DNA from 2 places in the Achromobacter sp. NCFB-sbj8-Ac1-l genome. Region 1 is predicted to be linked to the other one. Evidence: riboswitches for the same ligand, from Rfam matches in the RefSeq annotation. Region 1 holds a riboswitch; the other holds the start of a gene.
What was found. Region 1 has a riboswitch for glycine ahead of gcvT (glycine cleavage system aminomethyltransferase GcvT). Riboswitches for the same ligand answer to the same signal wherever they lie in the genome.
Positions count from the first base shown of each region.

Region 1 (4,108 bases):
CTTGTTGCGGCCGGCGATCTGCTTCAGTTCGGCCAGCACGTCGGCTTCGCTGCGCGAGGGCGGCAGCGCCAGCGGGGCCTGGCTGCGGATCTTGGGCGGCACGACTTCTTCGATCAGGGCGTCCAGGCTGGCGCTGCCGATCACGGCAAGCATGGCGGCCTGGTCGGCGTCGGAGGGGCCGATGTGGCGGGGAATGAAGTCGGTGTGGGTGTCTAGGGCGCGCGACATGGAGGGATCTCGGGGTAGCAGGTGTCGTCGGGGGACGAACGGTGATGCATCTTGCGGACGGGCGCGACGCCTGGCGCCGCCGCCCGCCCGGACAGGCTTAGCCGTTGGCGACGGCTTCGTAGCCGGCAGCGTCCAGCAGCTTGTCGGCATCGGCGGCGTTGACCGGCTTGATCTTGAAGATCCAGGCCGTGAAGGCCGATTCGTTGATCAGGTTGGGGTTGCTTTCGAGTTCGTCGTTGAATGCGACGATTTCGCCGGCGACCGGGGCGTAGATGTCGGAGGCGGCCTTGACCGACTCGACCACGCCGGCGGTTTCGCCTGCGTTCAGCTTGGCGCCGACCTTGACGTCGCCGACGAAGACCAGGTCGCCCAGTTGGTCCTGGGCGGTATCGGTGATGCCGACGACAAACACGTCGCCTTCGGCTTTGACCCATTCATGGGACTGGGTGTACTTGCGATCGGTGGGCAGACTCATGGGAACTCCTGAGGGATTCGGGTAGAAGAATGGTGTTGCGCGCCTCGCGCCGGCAGCCCGCCCGCCACGGGGGGCCTGCGGCGCGAAGCTTCGAGTTTACGAGTGTTCGACGGCTTTGCCGTTACGGACAAACGGCAGTTTGCAGACCAGGGCGGGCACCCATTTGCCGCGGATGTCGACCTCGACCGTATCGCCCGCGGCCACGCCTTGCGGCAGGCGGGCAAAGCCGATCGATACGCCCAGCGTGGGCGACATGGTGCCGCTGGTGAGTTCGCCGGTGCCTTGCGCGGTGCGCACGGCCATGTGGGCGCGCATGACGCCGCGTTCCTGCAGCTTCAGGCCGACGAAGGCGGCGGGCGTGGCGAATTGTTCCAGCGCGTCGCGGCCGATGAAGCGGCGCTCGGGGTTTTTCAGGGACACCGTCCAGGTCAGCGCGGCCTCGCCGGGCTGGGTCAGTTCGTCCATGTCCTGGCCGTACAGGTTCATGCCGGCTTCCAGGCGCAGCGTGTCGCGCGCGCCCAGGCCTGCCGGGCGCACGCCCTGGGCGACCAGGTCGCGCCACAGCTGCACGACGTCGGCAGCGGGCAGCACGATTTCAAAGCCGTCTTCGCCGGTGTAGCCGGTGCGGGCCACCAGGGTGTCGTCGCCGATGCGGGCGGCCACGAACGGGGTCAGCGGTTCACTGGCGGCCTGCCAGGCCGGGCGCGCGGCCCAGACCTTGGCGCGGGCGTTGGGGCCCTGCACGGCGACCATGGCCAGGTCGCGGCGCGGCGTGATGGTGACGTCGAACTTGCCGGCCTGCTTGACGCGCTGCATCCAGGCCATGTCTTTGTCGGCGGTGCCGGCGTTGACGACCACGCGCCATTGGTCGGCGGCGAAGAAATAGACGATCAGGTCGTCGATGACGCCGCCTTGCGGGTTCAGCATGCAGGTGTAGAGCGCCTTGCCCGGCACCGTCAGCTTGGCCACGTCGTTGGCCACCAGGCGCTGCAGGTAGGCAAAGGCATCCGGGCCGGTGACGTCGGCGTTGAGCATGTGCGAGACGTCGAACATGCCGGCGTCCTGGCGCACCGCGTGGTGCTCTTCGAGTTGCGAGCCGTAGGCCAGGGGCATGTCCCAGCCGCCGAAATCGACCATGCGGGCGCCGGAGGCGATGTGTTCGTCGGCCAGCGGGGTGCGTTTGAGGGTTGCGGACATGCAGGGGACTCCGGAGCGGCAGCGGTGCCAGGGTTACGGAATGCCGCTGGCAGATGGGCAATGCGCCCCCGCACAACGGCTGAATCTTCCGCCCCTCTGTCCTTTTGCCTGAGAGTTGCCCCGCGTGGCGGGTTTGCACCTTCGGCGCCTGGGCTGCGCGCTATGTCCCTGATTGGGCAGCGGCGCCAGGTCTCTCCAGAGTGCTGTTTTGCCGCGTCCGCACGGCATAAACCGGGACAGGGCAAACATGTGCGGTATGGGATACCTGAGCGATTCCGGGCGAATTGCGCCTTCGGCGGCGGCTGCGGTAACAGCCGCTCTCTCCCGCAACATGCGTGACAGCGCCGAAAGCATACCGCGAAACGCCGGCTTCGCCCAGCGCCGCGCGGCCTGTCACCGGCGGCCCGCAACCTGTTCGCAACGCCTAGCCCAGCGCCGTGTCCAGCAGCATCATCAGCACGAAGCCCAGCATCAGCCCGCAGGTGGCATAGACCTCGTGTCCCTTGCGATGCGATTCGGGGATGATTTCGTGGCTGATCACGAACAGCATGGCGCCCGCCGCGAATCCCAGGCCCCAGGGCAGCATGGCCGCCGACCAGCCCACCACCGCCGCGCCCAGCACGGCGCCGACCGGCTCGACCAGGCCGGACAACATTCCCAGCGCCACCGCGAACGACCGCTTGTAGCCGGCGGCGATCAGCGCCACGGCCACCACCAACCCTTCGGGGATGTCCTGGATGGCGATGCCGGTGGCCAGCGCGGTACCGCGCACCGGATCGTTGCCCGCGTAGCCCACGCCGATGGCCAGGCCTTCGGGCAGGTTGTGCAAGGTAATGGCGAAGACGAACAGCCAGGTACGGCGCAGCCGATGCGCCTCGATGCCTTCGCGGCCCTTGATGAAGTGTTCATGCGGCAGCAGCCGGTCCATCAGCAGCAGCGCGGCCGCGCCCAGCAGGATGGCCGCACCGACGGTCAGCCCGGCTCCCCAGGGGCCGGCGCCCTGCGATTCGGCTGCCGCGATGCCCGGCGCCACCAGCGAGAACGCGCTGGCCGCCAGCATCACGCCCGCGCCGAAGCCGAACATGCTGTCCTGCATTTTCTGGGGAATGGTGCGCGCGAAAAGAATGGGCAGCGTGCCCGCCGCGGTGGCGCCGGCGGCGACCATGCCGCCCAGCAGCGCGTCCGCCACATGGGGTGCGTGCACAGCGAGATAGACCCACAGCTGATGCAGGCCCAGGCAGGCGACCAGCACCGCCAACGTCCAGACACTGACGCTGGTGGCTGCGGGCCGGATGCGATGACGGCTGAATGTGTTCATGAACCTGCCCTCGCGCAATGCCGGATCAGCCGATGGCAGCGGCGTAGCGGCGCGCCACCTCGGGCCAATTGACGACATTGTAGAAGGCGCCGATGTATTCCGGCCGGCGGTTCTGGTACTTCAGGTAGTAGGCGTGCTCCCACACGTCCAGGCCCAGGATGGGGGTGTTGCCCTGCATCAGCGGGCTGTCCTGGTTGGCGCTGCTTTCCACCACCAGCTTGCCGGCCGGCGTGACCGACAGCCAGGCCCAGCCGCTGCCGAAGCGGGTCAGCGCTGCCTTGGTGAAGGCCTCGCGGAACGCGGCCAGGCCACCCAGTTCCGCATCGATCGCGCGGGCCAGCGCGCCATCGGGCTCACCACCGCCCTGCGGCGACATGACGGACCAGAACAGGCTGTGGTTGGCATGGCCGCCGCCGTGGTTGCGCACCGCGCCGCGGATGGCCTCGGGCAGTTGGTCCAGGCGGGCCACCAGGGCTTCGACCGGCTCGTCGGTGGCGATACCGGCGCCGTCCAGGGCCGCGTTCAGGCTGGTGACGTAGGTCTGGTGGTGCTTGCTGTAGTGGATTTCCATCGTCATGGCGTCGATATGGGGTTCGAGCGCGTCATAGGCGTAGGGCAAGGTCGGCAGGGTGTAGGCCATGGCATGTCTCCGTCAGGACGGCGCCGCCGAATGCGGGGCCGAATCGATTATCGAAAACATAAATGATATGTATTTTTATTTGATATAACAATGGTGGCGTTGCCGAGGCTGTCATGGCGGCGGGCGATGCGGCCCGCCGGCCGCGTGGACACGGCCAGTGGCGGCCTGGCCGATCGCTGCCGTGAAACCGTCCGAGAATGAAAGCGAAGCGGCGGTCCGCGAACGCGGGCGCCGCGCCTACAGCGCCTTG
Region 1 covers NZ_CP199812.1:5,600,527-5,604,634, forward strand. Annotated here, with positions in the region: gene gcvP (aminomethyl-transferring glycine dehydrogenase) at 1-228, opposite strand, end outside; gene gcvH (glycine cleavage system protein GcvH) at 326-703, opposite strand; gene gcvT (glycine cleavage system aminomethyltransferase GcvT) at 800-1,900, opposite strand; glycine riboswitch at 1,987-2,109, opposite strand; glycine riboswitch at 2,143-2,237, opposite strand; gene ACUDP5_RS25710 (ZIP family metal transporter) at 2,325-3,218, opposite strand; gene ACUDP5_RS25715 (superoxide dismutase) at 3,244-3,858, opposite strand; gene ACUDP5_RS25720 (NAD(P)/FAD-dependent oxidoreductase) at 4,096-4,108, opposite strand, start outside.

Region 2 (4,108 bases), 1.3 Mb from region 1:
GCGCCTGGCCGCCGCGCTGGCCGTCTTCGGCGCCTTGACCGGGCAACTGCTGGCCGTGTTCTCGGTGCGCCGGGGCTTTGACTGGCAACTGCTGTGGCCTTTCCTGGCGGGCGGCCTGGCCGGCATTCCGCTGGGCGTGCTGGTGCTGCCGCACCTGGACATGGACTGGTTCAAGGCGGTGCTGGGCGCCTTGCTGGTCTTGTGGTGCCCGGTCATGCTGATGTCGCAGCGGCTGCCGCGCATCGGCGGCAACCGCCTGGGCGATGGCGCCGTGGGCATGGTCGGCGGCGTGCTGGGCGGCATCGGCGGTTTCGCGGGCAGCGTGCCCACGCTGTGGTGCACGCTGCGCGGCTTCAACAAGGACACCCAGCGCGCCGTGATCCAGAACTTCAACCTGGCGATGCTGTCGGTGACGATGGCCACCTACCTGGCCACCGGCATCGTCACCCGCGACATGGCGCCCATGTTCGCGGTGGTGGCGCCGGCCATGCTGATCCCCACGCTGCTCGGCACCCGCCTGTACATCGGCATTTCCGAAGTGACGTTCCGGCGCACGGTACTGGGCCTGCTGACGTGTTCGGGGCTGACGTTGCTGGCGTCTTCGGTGCCGCAGTTGCTGGCGCGGTAGGCGCTACGCCAGCGCCACCCCGTCCCGCACACTTGCCGCCAGCATCTGCGCCGTCGCTGCCGACAGCGTCCACCCCAAATGCCCGTGTCCGGTGTTGTAGAACACGCCGGGCCGCTTGCCCGGGCCGACGCGCGGCATCATGTTGGGGGTCATGGGGCGCAGGCCGCACCAGGGCACCACGCGTGACGTGCGTACGCCGGGGAAGTGCTTGCGGGTCCAGTCCACCAGCGGCTGGATGCGCTCGGCGCGGATGTCCATGTTGAAGCCGTTGAATTCCGCCGTGCCGGCCACGCGGAAGCGGTCGCCCAGGCGGCTGGTGACGATCTTGGCGGCTTCATCGAGCAGGCTGACGGTGGGGGCGGCAGCGCGGCTGTCGGGCTCGTCCAGGTGCACGCTGATGGAATAGCCCTTGACCGGGTAGATGTTCAGCGAGTCGCCCAGCTGGCGCGCGAACTGGCGGCTGGCGGCGCCGGCGCAGATGACGATGGCGCTGGCCTCGTGCTGTTCCTGTTGCGTGCCGCCTTCGCGGGCAATGTCCAAGACGTAGGGCAGGCCGTCGCGGCTGATGGCGCGGATGTCGGCGTCCTGCTCGAAGCGCACGCCGCGGCGCGCGCAGGCACGGGCCAGGCCGCTGGTGAATTTGTGGATGTCGCCGGTGGCATCGGACGGCGTGTAGAAGCCGCCGTGGCAGGCCGTTTGCAGCGCGGGTTCGATGGCGCGTGCTTCGTCGGGCGTGACCGCGTGGCGTTCCAGTCCGCCTTCGCGCAGCAGCGCGTTGGCGCGGCGTGCGGTCTCGAAGCTGGCGGCGTCGTGGTAGATGTGCAGGATGCCGCGCCGATCCAGGTCGAAGTCGATGCCTTCTTCCTCGGCCATGGCGTACAGGTGCTGGCGCGCCTCGATGGCCAGCCGGGTGGTGGCGATGGTGTTCTGGCGGTAGTTGCGGATCTGCCCCATGAACTGGGCCAGCCACGAATACTTGTGCCAGCTGAAGCGCGGGTTGAGCAGCAGCGGCGCATTGCGCCGCCCCAGCCAGCGCAGGCCCTTCATGACGGTGGCGGCGCTGTTCCAGACTTCGGCGTTGCTGGCGGACAGCTGGCCGCCGTTGGCATAGGACGTTTCCATGGCGGGATAACGCTGGCGGTCGTAGACCGTGACGTCGTAACCCAGTTTGCTCAAGGCGTACGCAGACGTGACGCCGGTGATACCGGCGCCGATGATGGCGATGCGGGGCATGGTGGCTCCAGATAGCGTGGCTGCGGCCAACCGGCAGCAGCACCCCATCTGTCTTGGTACCTGAGAGCTTCACCCGGGCGGCGAGCGCCGCGGGATCCCCTTCGGTGGGCGCGCCTGGCGCCTCTCTCCAGATTGTCTACACCGCGCAGTCCTGTTGCCTGAGAGTTTCCGGGGCGGTTGCTCCGTCGGCGCCCGCCACGGGGGCGAGTCTCTTCTGCGGGGTTTTGAATCGACCGGAGCAGGATAGCCAAAATTTCGGTCGGACGAGACTTAGGGTTAGTACTAGGATGTGCCAATTTCGTCCTACACTGGGCGCCATTCGGCCGGCGCTAGCCGGTGTTACGCGATAGGAAGAATTGCATGCGTTTACTGGAGAAATTCCGCGCGCCGTTGTTGCTGCTGGCCCTGGCCGCCGCGGCGGGTTCGGCCGCTGCCGCAGACGCCGCAGCGACACCCAAACCCGCATCGAGTGGATCTGCGGCGAATGTTCCCACGGCCCCCGCAGCCCCCACGGCCGCAGCCCCCGTCATCGATGCCGCCGTGCTCGAGGTCATGCGCCAATACGACATCCCCGGCATGGCGATCGCCGTCACCCGCAACGGCCAGCAGCGCTTTTTCAACTACGGCGATGCCTCGCGCGCACCGCGCAAGCCGGTATCGCCCGACACGCTGTTCGAGCTGGGCTCGATCAGCAAGACCTTCACTGTGACGCTGGCGGGCTATGCAGAGGCCTCGGGCAAACTGTCATTGGGCGACAGCCCCGCCCGGTACGTGCCCGAACTGCAAGGCACCGACTTTGCCAAGACGACGCTGATCAACCTGGCCACGCACACGGCCGGGGGCTTTCCCTTGCAGGTGCCGGACGCCGTGCAGGACATGGCCCAGTTGATGGCCTACCTGAAGGCCTGGACGCCGCAGTACGCGCCCGGTACGCACCGCACCTACGCCAATCCCAGCATCGGCATGCTGGGCGTGGTGGCGGCGCGCAGCCTGGGCCAGCCCTACGTGGCGGCGCTGGAGCAGGGCCTGTTTCCCAAGCTGGGGCTGCGCAGCACCTATGTGAACGTACCGCCTGAAAAAATGCCGGACTACGCCTGGGGCTACGACAAGCAGAACGCGGCGGTGCGGGTGAATCCGGGCGTGCTGGCGGACGAGGCCTATGGCGTGAAATCGACCGCCCGCGACATGATCCGCTTCGTCGAGGTGAACCTGGGCGTGGCGCCCGCGGATGCCGCCATCCAGCGCGCCATCGCGGCCACGCATACCGGCTACTACCAGCTGGGCGCGATGACGCAGGACCTGATCTGGGAGCAGTACCGCTACCCGGTATCGGTGGATGACCTGGTGGCCGGCAACTCGGCCAAGGTGGCGTTCGAAACCCTGCCCGTGCAGGCCGTGCAGCCGCCGAGCGCGCCGCAGGAGGCGGTGTGGATCAACAAGACCGGCGCCACCAACGGCTTTGGCGCCTACGTGGCCTTCGTGCCGTCGCGCAAGCTGGGCATCGTGATCCTGGCCAACCGCAACTATCCCAACGAGGCCTGCGTGCGGTTGGCGTTGAGTGTTTTGGAAAAAATTAATATGTAGTCAAGTGCTATTTCATTTCTCCGGATACTCCGGGTTTTGTGGCCTCATAAGACTGTACCAATGCTTGACGGCTGTACAAGTTTACGTTTGTGTTTGGCGCCACGATATTTTTAGCCGAATGCCCGCGCGACCGCCTTTATAGGTAGTTCGCCTAGATCAATGAGAAAAACCAGAAATCCCTAAGTGGCAATGAGGGAACAGGAGGGGGTTTTTTATTGTATCTATTTGTTGTATTGTTTGGTCAGTTTTCCTTTCTTAGATGATTCCTGGCTTCTGTCGCTTGATTTCAGTTCGATGCGACGTGAAGGCTCAATGCGAGATTGCTTGGGAGAGAGTTCAGATGAGTAAATCAGAAGCTGCGACTGCTGTAGCAGAAGCAATCAGCAAATTTGAGCAGTCATTGACAGCTTTAGACCCTAATACGGCAACAGAAAAAGAACTAGATGCCGCACGGGCACTGTTGGTAACCGCGATTTGCACAGTTTGTGGTTTTTCTCAGCTTCAAGGTGGAGCCCACTTAGAGCAGGCAATAATCCGTTTAGAAGCGGCAAGCGAAGGGAAGCGCGAGGCCACTATCCTTCTAGTCCGATCGCTGTCAATCAGTGGTCTATTGCCAGTTGAGGCTCAGCAAAGCCGGTTTTCTCGCTGTTTACCTGCTCTTGT
Region 2 covers NZ_CP199812.1:4,264,733-4,268,840, reverse strand. Annotated here, with positions in the region: gene ACUDP5_RS19610 (sulfite exporter TauE/SafE family protein) at 1-628, shown strand, start outside; gene ACUDP5_RS19605 (D-amino acid dehydrogenase) at 632-1,861, opposite strand; glycine riboswitch at 1,906-1,996, opposite strand; glycine riboswitch at 1,998-2,088, opposite strand; gene ampC (class C beta-lactamase) at 2,222-3,445, shown strand; gene ACUDP5_RS19595 (phosphoribosyltransferase-like protein) at 3,786-4,108, shown strand, end outside.
Region 2: another riboswitch for glycine. It lies ahead of ACUDP5_RS19605 (D-amino acid dehydrogenase); the one in region 1 lies ahead of gcvT (glycine cleavage system aminomethyltransferase GcvT).